Regions from separate parts of the Proteus sp. G2626 genome, predicted to be linked through region 2. Evidence: predicted binding sites of a transcription regulator. Region 2 holds the regulator's gene; each other region holds the start of a gene.
The links. The regulator PhoB, encoded in region 2, activates phosphate uptake and scavenging genes when phosphate is short. The targets are predictions, from matches to a motif close to CTGTCATAAAACTGNCNNAT.

Region 1: a site for PhoB is predicted at 4,643-4,662, ahead of glpT (glycerol-3-phosphate transporter). Genes of this name have one in related genera too.
Region 3: a site for PhoB is predicted at 3,409-3,428, ahead of ugpB (sn-glycerol-3-phosphate ABC transporter substrate-binding protein UgpB). Genes of this name have one in related genera too.

What each region holds. Positions count from the first base shown of each region.
Region 1 covers NZ_JAABNH010000001.1:45,605-51,172, forward strand. The annotation lists gene GWJ05_RS00215 (hypothetical protein) at 1-1,018, opposite strand, end outside; gene GWJ05_RS00220 (LemA family protein) at 1,055-1,612, opposite strand; gene glpQ (glycerophosphodiester phosphodiesterase) at 1,900-2,979, opposite strand; gene glpT (glycerol-3-phosphate transporter) at 3,115-4,467, opposite strand; gene glpA (anaerobic glycerol-3-phosphate dehydrogenase subunit A) at 4,848-5,568, shown strand, end outside.
Region 2 covers NZ_JAABNH010000009.1:238,131-243,698, forward strand. The annotation lists gene brnQ (branched-chain amino acid transport system II carrier protein) at 1-680, opposite strand, end outside; gene phoR (phosphate regulon sensor histidine kinase PhoR) at 1,159-2,457, opposite strand; gene phoB (phosphate regulon transcriptional regulator PhoB) at 2,481-3,170, opposite strand; gene sbcD (exonuclease subunit SbcD) at 3,392-4,624, shown strand; gene GWJ05_RS05530 (AAA family ATPase) at 4,621-5,568, shown strand, end outside.
Region 3 covers NZ_JAABNH010000009.1:434,960-440,527, reverse strand. The annotation lists gene ugpC (sn-glycerol-3-phosphate ABC transporter ATP-binding protein UgpC) at 1-194, opposite strand, end outside; gene ugpE (sn-glycerol-3-phosphate ABC transporter permease UgpE) at 196-1,044, opposite strand; gene ugpA (sn-glycerol-3-phosphate ABC transporter permease UgpA) at 1,044-1,928, opposite strand; gene ugpB (sn-glycerol-3-phosphate ABC transporter substrate-binding protein UgpB) at 1,991-3,295, opposite strand; gene GWJ05_RS06345 (glycerophosphodiester phosphodiesterase family protein) at 3,470-4,204, shown strand; gene GWJ05_RS06340 (carbamate kinase family protein) at 4,524-5,471, shown strand; gene GWJ05_RS06335 (cyanate transporter) at 5,560-5,568, opposite strand, start outside.

The sequences.
Region 1 (5,568 bases), on a different contig from region 2:
CCATGGGTATTACTAAAATGGAGAAGATAACAAAAAGAGCAATAATAACGATGATGGTAGAGTTACGACGAAAAGGGCGCGCTTTGTTCCAACGCGCAACATAATCTTGTGGTGATAAACCTAGCAGGTAATGTGGTTCTTTACGTGTGATAACCACTTCGCCATTGATAGATTCTGCATTACCAATTAATAAATATGTTGTGTCTGATCCTAAGATGTACTCTTTAAAACGTTTATTATTGTATTCAAGATCTTGATGAGGCTCGATACCAAGATGCACTAAGGGGTTATCAGCTGCGAGAACTTGAATTGATCCGGTATCATCAGTCATCGTGAAATTGTTGATCTTTTTTTCACAGAATGACTGATGATAACTTTTCTTGCCTTCTTTATCTTTGGATACGTCATATTCATAATAGAAGTAACCATAACACTCTTTTTTACCGAGGCGGCTTATTAATTTTTTTCCCGCAGTTATCTTGCCTTCTATCTCAACAAGTCCAATGGCTAAAGAGCGAATTTTAGATGTCGCTAGAATTTTTTGAAAACGTAAAAAACGCTTTTCAGGTGTTCTTTTGACAACTTGATAAACGAACATTAAAACGAAACTTAAAAAGAACAATCTATGGTCAATAAAAAAGCCAAAGCTTAAGCAGAGCAGTAAAAGGCTAATAAATATGGTGTTAACCAGTGCCGAAAACTTAGACTCACCTTCCATTTGTAATTGATGATAATTTTTTATCGCCTTTTCACCAATATTTCCAATATGATTTGAAATACCATAGGAAAATATCAAAATAACAACAAATGCAATACAGGAGATGAGATTAACAATGGAGTCTTCACCGCTAGGATAAAGGCCATTTTCTCGCGAAAAAAACAGATAATTTCCAGTAGCAAAAGCGATCCCTAAAAAGGGAACAATACCTAAGTTATTCTTCTTTTTTTGGGTGCGTTTGCTACGTAAAAAATAGATTAATGCGCCTACAGCACAGCCGATAAAAAAATAAATTAACACTGTAACCTATCCTTAATGCGGTTATTTAAATTGCTGTCATTTAAAATGAATGCCTTCAAACTTCATTTCTTCTTTTGGTATTTCTAGCAATTGCATGTGTTCAAAGCGGAAAAGGCCAGCAATTAAGCTATCAGGAAACATTTCTATTGCAGTATTGTAGTTGGTGGTTGCATCATTAAAGCCTTCACGACGTTGAGCAATTTTATTTTCTACATCACTAACACCAGTTTGAAGTAATGCTAATTGTTCACCTGAAATTAATGTAGGATAATTTTCAGCAAGGGCAATCATGCCGCGCAATGCGGTATTCATCTCATTTGATGCGCTGATTTTTTCATTAATATTTTGCGCTTTAAAGTAGCGTTGTCTTGCGTCGCTTAATGCAATAAATACACTTTTTTCATGCTCCATGGCTTTTTCAGCCACAGCCATTAATTGAGGAATTTGGTCTGCTCGCTGTTTTAAAATAACGTCGATATTCGCAAATTGATTACTGACTTGATTGCGCATCGCAATAAGACGATTATAAATTGAAATACCCCAACTAATAAAAAGAACGATAAGAACAAGTAAAATAATAGCCATTATTGTCATTGTGATCCCTTTTTCTGAATATTTAATAAATGATGATAGCTAAATTAAAAAGTGATTATAGTTTTTAATTAAATTATTAGAGCAACTTAGAGAAAGATGAAGAAATATACAATCAGAAAGGGTGCAAATAGCCTACTCTTTCACAATAAAGAATAGGATACTCGTCATACTTCAAGTTGTAGCGTTGTTGACTGCGTTTACTCGTACTAGTCGCATACTAATGTATGCGACTAGTATCCGCTTAGCTACACCTTGAATTATTTAGGGCGTAAATAAAATGCGATGGGTTATTTAGCTTGTTTTTGTAAGAATTTAACTCCTAAATCAGGGAAGTCAGTAAAGACACCTTCCGCTCCAGCTTGGTTATAGATAATGTCGTAAAGCTGATCACCATCTTTTGCGTATTTAGGTAGTTTATCAATACGTACTGTAAACGGATGAATGGTGAGTTTATTAGCGTGAGCATCTGCCGCCATACCCGTTAAAGTGATATTTTCTGGTGTTGAATTATCTTCCACTAACATATGGTAATCCGGTCCAATTCCATCTGCATAAGTGGCAATCTCTTTCATTGCACCTGGCTTAAACATCCACTCATAGCTGTAATTTGTCCATGTTCCATCAGGCTGTTTCTCATACGTCTCATTCCAGTCAGTATAAGCGATTAGCTGAACAAGTTTTAAATCCATGCCCATTTGGGGCATTAATTCTGTTTTGATGCGTTTTAGATCGTTAGCATCAAAGGATTGTAGATAAACATTGTCAGTTTTTTTCGTATAACCGTACTGTTTAAGTACTTCAAGTACTTTTTTGGTGATATCTTTGCCTTCTTGCTCATGGAACCAAGGGGCTTTAATTTCAGGGTAAATACCAATATCTTGGCCTGTTGATTTGTTTAAGCCTTGGATAAATTCAATTTCTTCTTGGAAAGTATGTACACGGAAATCCGATTTACCCATAGGGAAACGGTTTGGGTAACTTTGGACTTTTTTACCGTCAACAATGTCAAAGCCTTCCGTAAATTTCAGTCCTTTAATTTCTTCAAGTGTAAAGTCAATGGCGTAATAACGACCATCTTTTCTTGCTCTATCAGGATAACGATCAGCCACATCTGTTACACGATCAAGATAGTGGTCATGTAAAACAACTAATTCGTTGTCTTTGGTCATCACCAAGTCTTGCTCTAGATAATCTGCGCCTTGGGCATAAGCTAATGCTTTGGCAGGAAGCGTATGTTCAGGCAAATAACCACTTGCACCACGGTGAGCAATAACAACCTTATCGCTTGCCGCTTGTGCGATTGCACTTAAAGATAGAGTTAAAAGAACGCCTGCAACTAACGGTTTTATTCTAAAAGATGTACTCATAAAGCTGCTCCATTTTAATTCTACGTACAACAAAGTTATGTACAGTTGGCAATAAAAAAGCCACATCAAAACAGTTGATGTGGCTTGGTTTTTAGAGATGAGATTTAACTAATTTCATAAATAATCAGTTAGCGATTATTCGTACTTCTGAAGCATTTCACGTTTGTGTTTGGTTTCAGTAACCATCACGATAAGTAATAATACAACAGACAGTGCACTACCGCCGATCATGACCATAAAGCCGCCATCCCAGCCGAAGTAGTCAACTGTGTAACCTACGATAGCACTCGCCGCAACAGAACCACCTAAGTAACCGAATAGACCGGTAAAGCCAGCTGCTGTACCTGCTGCTTTTTTCGGTGCAAGCTCAAGTGCATGCAGACCAATCAACATAACAGGGCCATAGATTAAGAAACCGATGATTAACATACACGCCATATCAACATTCGGGTTACCCGCTGGGTTCATCCAGAATACGATAGTTGCGATAGTTACTAAGGTCATGAAGAACACACCTGTCGCACCACGGTTACCTTTGAACACTTTATCTGACATCCAACCACACAGCAGAGTGCCCGGAATACCTGCGTATTCGTATAAGAAGTAAGCCCATGATGATTTATCCATTGCGAAGTGTTTAACTTCACGCAGATAAGTTGGTGACCAGTCCAGCACGCCGTAGCGCAGTAAGTAAACGAACACGTTCGCAATCGCAATCATCCACAGAAGTTTGTTAGGGAACACATACTTCATAAAGATTTCTTTTGCAGTCAGTTCTTGTTCGTCAGTTTCTTTATAATCAGGTGGATAGTCGTTTTTGTACTCCTCAATTGAAGGTAAACCACAAGATTGAGGGGTATCGCGCATTAATGCGAATGCAATCATTGCAACTAAGATTGCTGCAAATGCTGGCATATATAACGCTGCTTTCCAGTCGTTAAACCACGCCATACCTAATAAGAATAGTAATGGAGGCAAACCACCACCGACGTTATGCGCACAGTTCCAAATCGAAACGATACCGCCACGTTCTTTCTGTGACCACCAGTGAACCATGGTACGTCCACAAGGAGGCCAACCCATACCTTGGAACCAACCACAAAGGAACAACAGAACGAACATAACCATAATGCTCGAAGTTGCCCATGGCACAAAGCCCATAACTAGCATCACTAAAGACGCTAAAATAAGACCTGCGGGTAAGAAATAACGAGGGTTAGCACGGTCAGAGAAAGAGCCCATGATAAACTTAGAGAAACCATAAGCAATGGAGATCCCTGATAAAGCAAAACCTAAATCACCTTTAGAGAATCCCTCTTCTACGAGATAAGGCATTGCTAATGCAAAGTTTTTTCTTACTAAATAATAAGCAGCATAACCGAAGAAAATCCCCATAAAGATCTGCCAGCGTAGGCGACGATAGACGGGATCTATCTGCTCTTTTGGCAAACGCGCTTTATGTGGCGCAGGTCTAAACAGACTTAACATATTAGCCTCCGATGGCTTTTATTTTAATATGTTGATATTAAATAATGACAAAACGAACAATGAAGTTATCAAAAAATTTTCTTTAACGAACTTAATAGTAAACTTATACAATCAAATTTACTGTGAGGTATTACTCAGTTGTCGAATAAATTTTCAATATGTGCAATTTTGAGTGATATGTTAACTTTATGAAATACTTTCTGTTAAATAATTTGTGATTAGTATCACAGATGTGGTTTTAATTTCTCACTCATGAGCGTTTCTCTTTCGTTTTTGCTCATTATCAAACATTAACCACACTTTTTGTGTATCTTATACACTATAATTAGCGCTAAAGAATAATTAAGCGTTTGCTGAATGTAATGTGAGAGGGCATCTCTATGATGAGCGGTTCACCAGTGACAGAAACAGATGTCATTATTATTGGCGGGGGAGCAACCGGTGCAGGCATGGCAAGAGACTGCGCGCGCCGTGGGTTACGTTGCGTCCTGCTTGAAAGACACGATATTGCAACCGGTGCAACCGGTCGAAATCATGGATTGTTACACAGTGGTGCGCGTTATGCAGTAACCGATCCTGAATCAGCGCGTGAGTGTATTGAAGAGAATATGATCTTAAAACGGGTTGCTCGTCATTGTGTTGAAAAGACGGATGGCCTTTTTATTACCTTACCTGATGATTCTTTAGAGTTTCAACAGACTTTTATTCAAGCTTGCCAAGCTGCAGGTATTGATGCTCAAGCGATTTCACCCGAAGAAGCTATTCGCTTAGAGCCTTCTGTTAACCCAAATTTAATTGGCGCAGTTAAAGTGCCTGATGGCACCGTTGATCCATTTCGTCTAACTGCAGCAAATATGTTAGATGCTCGCGAACATGGTGCACAAGTACTGACTTACCATGAAGTTGTTGGCCTTATTCGTGAAGGCGATCGTGTTAAAGGTGTCAAAGTTTACGATCATCAAACAAAAAGAATGTATGAAATTCGTGCGCAAATTGTGGCGAATGCTGGTGGTATTTGGGGACAAAAAATTGCTGAATACGGTGAATTAAAAATTCGAATGTTCCCAGCAAAAGGTGCATTACTGATTTTAGGTCATCGTA
Region 2 (5,568 bases):
TAACGTGTTAACAGTGAGGAATTATCAATGCCCCGAGAACGTGCCGCATTAACAATCACGATACCAAAAACCATTGCGCCTAAGGTATCCATAGTGAGGTAACCGTTAATAAAGCCTTGAGTCAATGCCATATCACGATAAGCATCAGTGGCCGGAATAGCGCCTCCCGCAGGCCAAAATACTGCTGCAACACCTAATACCCCCAATGCCAAAATTTTAATTGGTGCCAAAATATGACCAACACTATCTAACAATTTTCCAGGATAAAGCGAAATCCCAATAACAATTAAAAAATAGACAATGCTGTAAATCAGCAATGATAATTCAGTATCACCCACTAAAGGAGCAATACCCACCTTAAAGGAGACGGTTGCAGTACGCGGTGTAGCGAAAAGAGGGCCAACAGCAAGATAAGCAACAATGGCTAATAATAGCCCCATTGATTTACCAATAGGTGTACTTAATGCCTCAATTCCTCCACCTACTTTTGCTAATGCAACAATGGTTAATACCGGTAAACCGACGCCTGTAACAAGAAATCCTATTGCTGCTGTCCAGACAAATTCACCGGATTGTAAACCCACCATTGGAGGAAAAATAATATTGCCAGCGCCAACAAATAGGGCGAATGTCATAAACCCTAATGCCAGAATATCTCTAGAAGTTAATCTATGTGCCATAAGTTTTGTTAATATGTAGTTACGATAACGGTTAATTACATCAAAATGACGTAACATAAAATCAACAATATCTATTCAAGCTCATATCATCATTATTCAGGATAATATCCATATATAATCATTTAATGCAGAGCAATTAGGTATCAAATAGAAAAAATTGCCGATAACTGGTCACAAGTAAAACTTTTATAATGGAAAAAGGCAATAGCCAATCTAAAAACCAGAATAATCATCTAAACTATTTTTAAGCACTAGTTATAACTATCATATATCATCGAATATACACGATATGATTTGTGCATTTTATCACCAATAAAATGGGGCATTAACAACATTTAAAGTTATTATTAATTAATAATATTAAAATTTAACACTACGATATTAATTTTTTTTGATATCAATAAAATAAAAAAGTGACAAAAAGCCTTTATCATTGATTAAAAAATAAGTGATAAAGGCTTTAAGAAAAGAAGTGTTATTAGTGTGCTTTTTTAGTGGATAACAATGTTTGAGGCAAGATAAATGAGAAAGTACTTCCACTTCCTACTTTACTTTCAATATTCAATTGAGAGTGGTGATGAATAAGCGATTTTTTCACAATCGCCAAACCTAACCCTGTGCCCCCTGCATGGCGGGAACGGGCTTTATCAACACGATAGAAACGTTCGGTTAAACGCGTTAAGTGCTCAGCACTGATCCCCGCACCATTATCAGACACACTAAATAACATACCTTGTGGAATTTTCTTCCAACAGACTTTAATTGTCGTACCTTTCTCAGTGTGATTAATGGCGTTATAGACTAAATTAGAAACCGCACTACGTAGTTGCTCTTCATTACCACGAACAGCCCAATTCCCATCAATATCAAAAATAATGTGATGCTGACCTTGGCTCAATGCGTTCGCTTCTTGTTCTAATAAAACCAAAATAGCAGGAATATCAACAATCTTGTTTAAATCAATATGAGGAGCAGATTCAATACGTGAAAGTTGTAAGAGTTGCTGAACAAGTGTATCCATACGTTTAGCTTGCTCTTGCATTGTGACTATTGCCTTATGCTCTGCAGGTTTCGCGACACAAGTTTCTTCCATCATTTCAAGATAGCCTTGAATAACGGTTAATGGTGTTCTTAGCTCATGACTGACATTAGCAAAAAAATCTCGTCGCGAATTTTCCAATTTATTTTTTTCTGTTACATCGCGAGCTACCATCAAGCGCTGATCTTCGCTATACGGCATCACACGAAACTCCACAATAGAACCATTGTTGAGCGAAATGGTTAAAGGTCGGCTAAAATCATTCGCAGTAAAATAGTGCAAAAAATCCGGGTAACGTAATAAGTTAAAAATAGTTTGCCCATTGTCTTCCGGCCACCGAAAACCTAACAAGTGTTGAGCAAGGCTGTTACACCAAAAAATGTTACCTTCATTTGTCATCATCACAACCGCATCAGGTAAACTTTCAGCGCCACTTCTAAAGCGTTTTATTAAGTCTCCTAATTCTCGACGCCGTTTACGATTGCGTTGTTGTGTTTGTCGAATGCCATAAAAAATAGGTTCCCATCCTCCTCTGCCTTCTGGTGGTAAGACAGAGCGATCTAGCCATAACCATTTAGACAATTTCATCAAATTATAAGCATGCCAGACCAAAGCACTGAGGAGTGATACCACCAGCAACCAAGGAAGATGACCAATAAAAAGCGATAATACAAAAGCAGGTAAGCAAAATAGACATAGCCCCCAAACGAGGGCTTTCCACGATAGTCGTTCTAACACCTGACGATTACTCCCATATTGACTTAGAAACGGGCAGAGAAACGATATCCCGTTCCACGTACTGTCTGTATCATTCGGTCATGACCATCTTCTTCAATGGCTTTACGTAAACGACGAATATGCACATCCACGGTACGGTCTTCGACATAAACATTCGTTCCCCAAACATAGTTTAGCAGTTGTTCTCTACTATACACACGTTCAGGATGTGTCATAAAAAAGTGCAGGAGTTTAAATTCAGTAGGCCCCATATCAATAGGTTTATCTTGACTGGTGACGCGATGAGAAACAGGATCAAGTGCTAACCCATTGAACTCGATAATATCTTCCGCTGACATTGGTGACAAACGCCGTAAAATCGCCTTCACACGGGCAACAAGCTCTTTAGGTGAAAAAGGTTTAATAACATAATCATCTGCACCTGTTTCTAAGCCTTGGACTTTATCTTCTTCTTCCCCTTTTGCTGTTAACATAATAATAGGAATGTCACGAGTATTACTTTCTCGCTTCATCTGTTTTATTACCTGTAAACCTGAGCCACCGGGGATCATCCAATCTAATAAAACCAGATCAGGGTAAGGATCAATAAGAAAACTCAATGCAGAATCATAATCCTCTGCTTCAATTGGTTGAAAACCATTTTGTTCTAAAACAAAACAGATCATTTCTCGAATTGCGGTTTCATCTTCAACAACAAGAATACGCCTTGCCATACTCTATCCTGTGTAATGTATATAGAGGGTCAAAATGATTATGATGCAGTTTTATGACAGATTTATGACTAACCTTAACATTACTGAAATAGATCCCTGTTGTTAAGGTCAATAAATCATTTTTTGGTGAAATATCACTCAAAAATGGGGTTTATTGTTGAGTTTTCACTAAAAAAGCAAGGTGCGCTATACTCTTCATCAAATAAAAAAGAGGGATAGCAATGCGGATTATTCACACATCAGACTGGCATTTAGGGCAATACTTTTTTACGAAAACCCGCGTACAAGAACATCAACAATTTCTTGATTGGTTATTAGTCCAAATTAAGGATAATCAAGTCGATGCCCTGATTGTTGCTGGCGATATATTTGATACAGGCTCTCCCCCAAGTTATGCCCGAGAACTTTATAACCGCTTTGTTGTTGCCATGAGAGAAACACAATGCCAATTGATTATTTTAGGTGGCAATCACGATTCTGTCGCAACACTCAATGAATCTAAATCACTATTGGCGTGTTTAAATACTACTGTTATTGCCAATGTGCATACTGAAGCACCACAAGTACCACTAATTCTTCGTCAAAAAGATAACACGCCAGGTGCGTTACTTTGTGCGATCCCTTATCTACGTCCTAGAGATATGATAACTAGTCGAAGTGGACAATCCGGTGCTGAGAAACAAAATGCCCTAAAAGAAGCGATTGCTGATTATTATCAAGCTCAATATCAAGCCGCTCTCGATTTGCGTAATCAATTAAATATAAACATCCCTATTATTGCGACAGGTCACCTAACAACGATTGGTGCAAGTATGACCGATTCTGTACGTGAAATATATATCGGTACTTTAGAAGCCTTCTCTGCGACCCTGTTTCCTGAATTTGATTATATTGCTCTTGGCCACATTCATCGCCCTCAAGTGGTGAATAAATCAGGACATATTCGTTATAGTGGTTCTCCAATTCCTTTAAGTTTTGATGAGAGTGGGCAACAAAAAAGCGTCTGTCTTATCGATTTTGAGCAAGATAAATTAACCGAGCTTACGCTACTCCCTATCCCCGAATTTCAGCTATTGCGCACAATTACTGGCTCCTTAAAAGAGATAGCCACACAGCTTGAAAATTTAAAGAAACAATATACTGAAACAGATACGACTATCTGGTTGGATATTGAAGTTTCTACACAAGATTATCTCAGTGATATACAAACTCGAATTCAAGAACTGACTAACGACCCACTTTTTGATGTGGTTTTATTAAGAAGAGCTAGAAAACAGCGCCAGGCACTCACCCAAAATGAGAAAGAAACACTGACAGAATTAACGGTTTATGATGTTTTTGAAAGACGCTTAGAACAACATCAGTTTGATTCAGAAGAGACTAAAACGCGATTAACCACATTATTTAAACAAGCAGTTGAAAAGGCAGAACAAGAGGATAACGAAACAAAATGAAAATCTTAAGTCTGCGATTTAAAAATATTAACTCCTTAAAAGGCGAATGGAAAATTAACTTCAACCAAGAACCTTTTATTAGCAACGGATTATTTGCGATAACAGGCCCTACCGGTGCGGGAAAAACAACCCTTTTAGATGCTATTAGTTTAGCGCTTTATCATAGAACCCCACGATTAGATAAAGTCACACAATCTCAAAATGAATTAATGACTCGTCATACTGCAGAGTGTTTGGCGGAAGTTGAATTTGAAGTTAAAGGTATTGCTTATCGTGCTTTTTGGGAACAACGCCGAGCCAATTATAAAGAAGATGGTAATCTTCAAGCACCACAGGCTGAACTCGTCAAAATAAATATCACAGGAGGTGAAGACAAAATATTAGCGAGCAAAATAAGCCAAGTAAAAGAGATGATCATTAATATTACGGGGCTAGATTTTGACCGATTTACTAAGTCTATGTTGCTTTCACAAGGACAATTTGCAGCATTTCTTAATGCTGATGACAAATCTCGTGCAGAGTTACTCGAAGAACTCACTGGTACAGATATTTATCGTCATATTTCCCAATCTATCTTTAAACATTGGCGAGAAGAAGAACAAACCTTAAAAACGCTAAAACAGCAAGCTGAAATGATGGCGTTATTAGATGAACATGATCGCCAAGCTTTATTAACAGAACAAACCACCCTTTTTGCAAAAGAGAGCCTATTACAAAAGGAACAACAAGAATATCAAGCAGCAAAGCAGTGGCAAGAAAAAGAAATCGAGCTCAATAAAAACAAAATATTAGCACAAACCGCGGTTAACTTAGCACAAGAGGCATTAGTTGCTGCAACCCCCGATATTCAACGTCTTGAAAAGAGCGAACCCGCGGAAAAAATTCGCCCTATTTATGATGAAAAAAATCGCCTATTAAAAGAACAAGCCTATATTGAGTCACAA
Region 3 (5,568 bases), 200 kb from region 2:
TGATCAATAAGTAAATCGCCTTGTGTAATGGTTTCTAACCCTGCAATCATTCGCAGTAATGTTGATTTGCCGCAGCCACTGGGGCCGACTAATACCACCATTTCACCTTGCTCAATAGAAAGATTTAATTTTGAAATGGCTTGATGCCCATTCGGATAACGTTTCTCTAAATTAGTGAGAGTGACGGTTGTCATGTTATTTCTCCGTATCAATAAAGCCTTTTACAAAGGCTCTTTGCATCAGAATGACGATAAAGACAGGAGGCAACATCGCAATTAACGTGGTTGCCATAATTTTGTTCCATTCAATAACACCATCAGAAACCGCAACCATCTGTTTTATCCCCATCACAATAGTGTAGTAGTGGGTATCTGTTGTGATCAGCATTGGCCAAAGATATTGATTCCAGCCATAAATAAATGTGATAACAAATAGGGCGGCAATATTGGTACGTGAAAGAGGAAGTAAGATGGTGAAAAAGAATCTTATTGGGCCTGCGCCATCGATTTTAGCTGCTTCAATGAGCTCAGGAGTGATAGTAAGAAAGAATTGGCGGAATAAAAAAGTAGCGGTAGCACTGGCAATTAATGGAACTGTTAGTCCCGCATAAGAGTTCAGCATATTAAGGTTAGTGACAACCTCAAATGTTGGCATAATACGGACTTCAACAGGCAACATTAGCGTAAAAAAGATAGTCCAAAAGGCAAGCATACGACCAGGAAAGCGAAAAAATACGACAGCATAAGCCGATAAAATCGAAATCACTAATTTCCCGATGGTGATCACTAATGCCATAATTAGTGAATTCAACAACATACTGTTAATGGAAATAGCACTATTTTGTGTTGTACCTACTTGTGACAATAGTGTTTTAAAAATGCTTAAGCCTTCCGTACCGAACCAAAGGGGCGATCCTGTGGCAAACTCGGTATTTTGATGTGTTGTTGCGACAAGTGCTATCCAAACAGGGAATGCTACAGAAAGAATGCCAACAATGAGAATAAAGTGGCAAAAAGCATGAAATAAAGGTCTGCGTTCAACCATCAGTAAGCCACCTTTTTCTCAACATAACGAAATTGGATCACGGTTAATATCGCGACAATAAACATCAAAATAACGGATTGTGCTGCGGAGGAGCCTAAATCTAATCCCACAAAACCGTCGTTATAAACTTTATACACTAAAGTTGATGTGCTACTGCCAGGGCCACCTTGTGTCATGGCATGGATAATGGCGAAAGTATCAAAAAAAGCGTAGGCAAAATTCACGACCAGTAAGAAAAAAGTGGTCGGTGAAATGAGCGGGAAACTTATCGTTATAAAACGTTTAATAGGCCCGCTACCATCAATAGCGGCCGCTTCTAACAATGATTTAGGAACAGATTGTAAGGCGGCGAGGAAAAACAAAAAGTTATAGCTCACTTGTTTCCAGGTTGCTGTTAAAATCACCATCCACATAGCGTGGTGTGTATTAAGTACGGGATCCCAATTAATTCCTATTTTCTTTAATTGTTGGCTTAATACACCAATTGTGGGATCAAGCATAAATAACCAAAGGAAGCCGGCGATAACCGGCGCAATGGCGTAGGGGGAAATTAATATCGTGCGATAAAACAGCTTACCTCGTAAAATTTGTTCGGCAATGCCGGCCAACACAAGTGCAGATAGCATAGAAAGAAAGACAACACTGGTGCTAAAAATTAATGTCGTGATTAAACTGTCAAAATAGTAACGATTGCTAAATAAACGCTGAAAATTTTCGAAGCCGACAAACTCACTACTTAGGCCAAACGCATCTTCTAATTGAAATGACTGAAAGAAAGCTTGTCCTGCTGGCCAAATAAAAAAGATAAGCGTAATAGCCAATTGAGGAAAAATTAGCGCTAGAGGTAACCATTTTTGTTTAAAATAAATGGATTGAGAAGCCATACAGTATCCAGTAAATCGATAAAAACAGAAGGCGAGTTGTTAAGCTCGCCTGATAAACGTGATTATTGAGTCCGTTCAAAACGGTGTAATTGTTCATTTCCACGCTTGACAGCATTATCCAATGCAACTTGAGCGCTCTGTTTTCCTGACCATACTTTTTCTAACTCTTCATCAACAATTTCTCGTGTTTGCAGGAAATTACCGAAGCGTAATCCTTTGGAGTTTGCGGTAGGCTCTGAAGTTGTCATTTGCAAGATCGCGGTATCTGCTCCAGGGTTTTTCTGATAAAAACCTTGTTGTTGTGTCAACGCGTAAGCCGCTTTAGTGACAGGAAGGTAGCCAGTTGCTTGGTGCCAATCGGCTTGTACTTCGGGACTTGAAAGATAGGTAAAGAATTTTGCTACGCCATCATATTCTGCATCAGGACGCCCTGACATAACCCATAACGATGCGCCCCCAATAATCGTATTGGCGGGTTTTTGTACAAGTGTATCGTCATAAGGTAATTGGCTAACACCAATATCAATTCCTTTCATATTCTCTTTAATACCCGCAAAACCGGCTGATGATTCCATCACCATGGCGCATTCTTGGGTATAAAATAGAGGCATAGAGTCGGACTGGCGTCCGCCATATTTGAAAATGCCCGATTTAGACCAATCTGCCATTTGTTGAATATGCGCAACGAAAGGGGCTTTATTAAATAGGAAAGTAGTATCAAAGCCATCAAAACCATTATTTTTGGTAGCAATAGGTAAATTATTACGCGCCCCAAAGTTTTCTATTTGTGTCCATGATTGCCATGTGGTGGTAAAACCACATTTCACACCTGAGTCGAGTAATTTTTGAGACACTGTCTCCATTTCTTTCCATGTTTTAGGAGGGTGATCTACACCTGCTTTTTTAAAGAGAGCCTTGTTGTAATAAAGGACGGGGGTTGAGCTATTAAAAGGCAGTGACATCATTTTGCCATCGCTGGTGGTGTAATAGCCCGTGACTGTAGATAAATAGCTATTAGGATCAAAAGGCTCGTTGGTTTTTTCCATTAATTGGTAAACAGGAAAAACCGCTTTTTTAGCGCCCATCATGCTGGCTGTACCAACTTCAAAAACTTGGACAATAGCGGGTTGGTTTTTAGCGCGAAACGAAGCAACTGCGCTAGTCATGGTTTCGGCATAAGTGCCTTTATAAACAGGCTTTATTTCATATTCAGATTGGCTCGCATTAAAGTCAGATGCGATTTGATTAACTTTCTGACCAAGCGCACCTCCCATTGCATGCCACCATTCAATTTGTGTTTTTGCGTGTGTAGGTGAAGCAAAGAGTGTCATCGCAACAGCAAGGCCCGTTATTGATTTTATCGACATGCAGTATTTCCTTTTAAATCGAGAGTTAAAGGTGCAATCTAGTTTGCGAATTACCCTAAATGTTATTTATGACAAAGGGGTGACAATTAAATGAAGACTTATTGATGGTGTGATTGTCAAATTGCTGTCATAAATGGTTGTCATGATGTCGGCACAAATGAAAAGGAGAGAGAAATGAAAATAGCTGCTCACCGAGGCTTTTCTGGAAAAGCCCCTGAAAATACGTTAGCTGCGTTTAAAATGGCGATTGATTTTGGGTGCGAATGGATTGAGACGGATGTGCAATTAACGGCAGATTATGTTCCTGTGCTTATTCATGATAAAACGGTTAATCGCTGTACTAATGGGCAAGGTGCTGTGCGTTTTCATACCTTGGATGATCTGCATCATCTTGATGCGGGGAGTTGGTTTAGTTCGCTTTATCAAGGTGAGAAAATTCCCTCTTTAAGACAAGGATTACAGTTAATTAAGCGTTCAGGAACAAAACTGAATATCGAGCTGAAAACATGGCCAGATGATGATATTGAACGCTTATGTTTAGCGGTCTCTGACATGATAAAAAGCGCAGATATTCCAAATGAGCAAATTTTGTTTTCTTCTTTTGATACACAAGCTTTAATCGTGATGAAGCGATATCTACCTTTTATTCGAAGAGGGCAATTATGGGATGAGATCCCCGCTAATGCGTTAGAAATATTAAAAGCCATTGATGGTTTTAGTGTGCATTGTAATTACAAATACCTCACACAAGAACAAGCGCAATGGTTAAAACAGGCCGGCTATGAAATTTATTGTTATACCCCGAATGATCCTGAAGAGGTAAAAGATTTTGAGCAATGGGGTGTTGATATGTTAATTACTGATATGCCTGATGTTTATCAACAGGATATTGATGATATAGCAAAATGAAAAGGCACTAACTATCCCGCTTATTTGTATTGAATAAGGCGTGATCTGTTGGATGACGCCTTTTATCTCCTTTCTTCCTCATTCTATTTACTGAAATTAAATAAGAGAAATATTGAGTAATAGATGTTTTATTTACATTCTCTGCTATTATCCTGCGCAATTAATGAATAGATATTGTTCAATACGATAATATTTATCTCATTAAAAGATAAAAATGGGGAGCGTGGTTAACGATATGGTGACCAGATTAATCCAACTTCTGAAAGTGGAGGTGAGTTATTTCTACTTTAATTGCCAATAATATGACTGAGAGTGAAATATGAAAGAACTCGTTGTTGTTGCCATTGGAGGCAACAGTATTATTAAAGACAATGCCAGCCAGTCTATCGCTCATCAAGAACAAGCAGTACAAGAGGTTGCGGCCCATATTAGTGATATGGTGGCTGAAGGGTATAATATTGTTCTTACTCATGGTAACGGGCCACAAGTCGGGCTTGATTTACGCCGTGCGGAAGTTGCCCATGTACAAGAAGGTTTACCATTAACACCATTAGCCAATTGTGTTGCAGACACACAAGGGGGTATTGGTTATTTAATACAACAAGCGTTAACCAATCAGCTTCGTGTTCAACAAAATAAACAAGCTATTACCATTATCTCGCAAGTTGAAGTGAATAAAAACGATCCTAATTTTGTTTCTCCGACAAAACCTATCGGTGCTTTTTTTTCTGAGAAAGAAATGGTGCAATTACAACAAGAAAACCCTCAATGGCATTTTGTTGAAGATTCTGGTCGAGGATATCGCCGTGTTGTTGCCTCTCCAATTCCACAACATGTGATTGAATCTAAGGCAATTAAGTCACTATCAGAATGTGGCTATGTCGTGATTGCTGTAGGGGGGGGCGGTATTCCAGTTATCAAGAATGAACATGGTAATTACCAAAGTGTTGATGCGGTTATTGATAAAGATCTGTCCTCAACATTACTAGCAAAAGAATTACATGCAGATATTCTTATCATCACAACAGGCGTTGAAAAAGTCTGCATTCATTTCGGAAAACCAGAACAAAAAGCATTAGGTGAAACCTCGGTTGAAGAAATGACCCAATATATGCATGAGGGGCATTTTCCACCAGGCAGTATGCTTCCTAAAATCGAAGCGAGTTTGTCATTTTTAGCAGCTGGCGGGAAACGTGTGATTATCACAACGCCAGAAAAATTGGCTTCAGCCTTAAAAGGTGAAACAGGAACGCATATTGTTGCTTAATCATCTCCATTAGTCGTGTTCAATTATATCTTTGATAAGCGCCTTATCTGTAAAAAGTTAGGCGCTTATTTTATTTTTAATGGATGATTTAAATAGT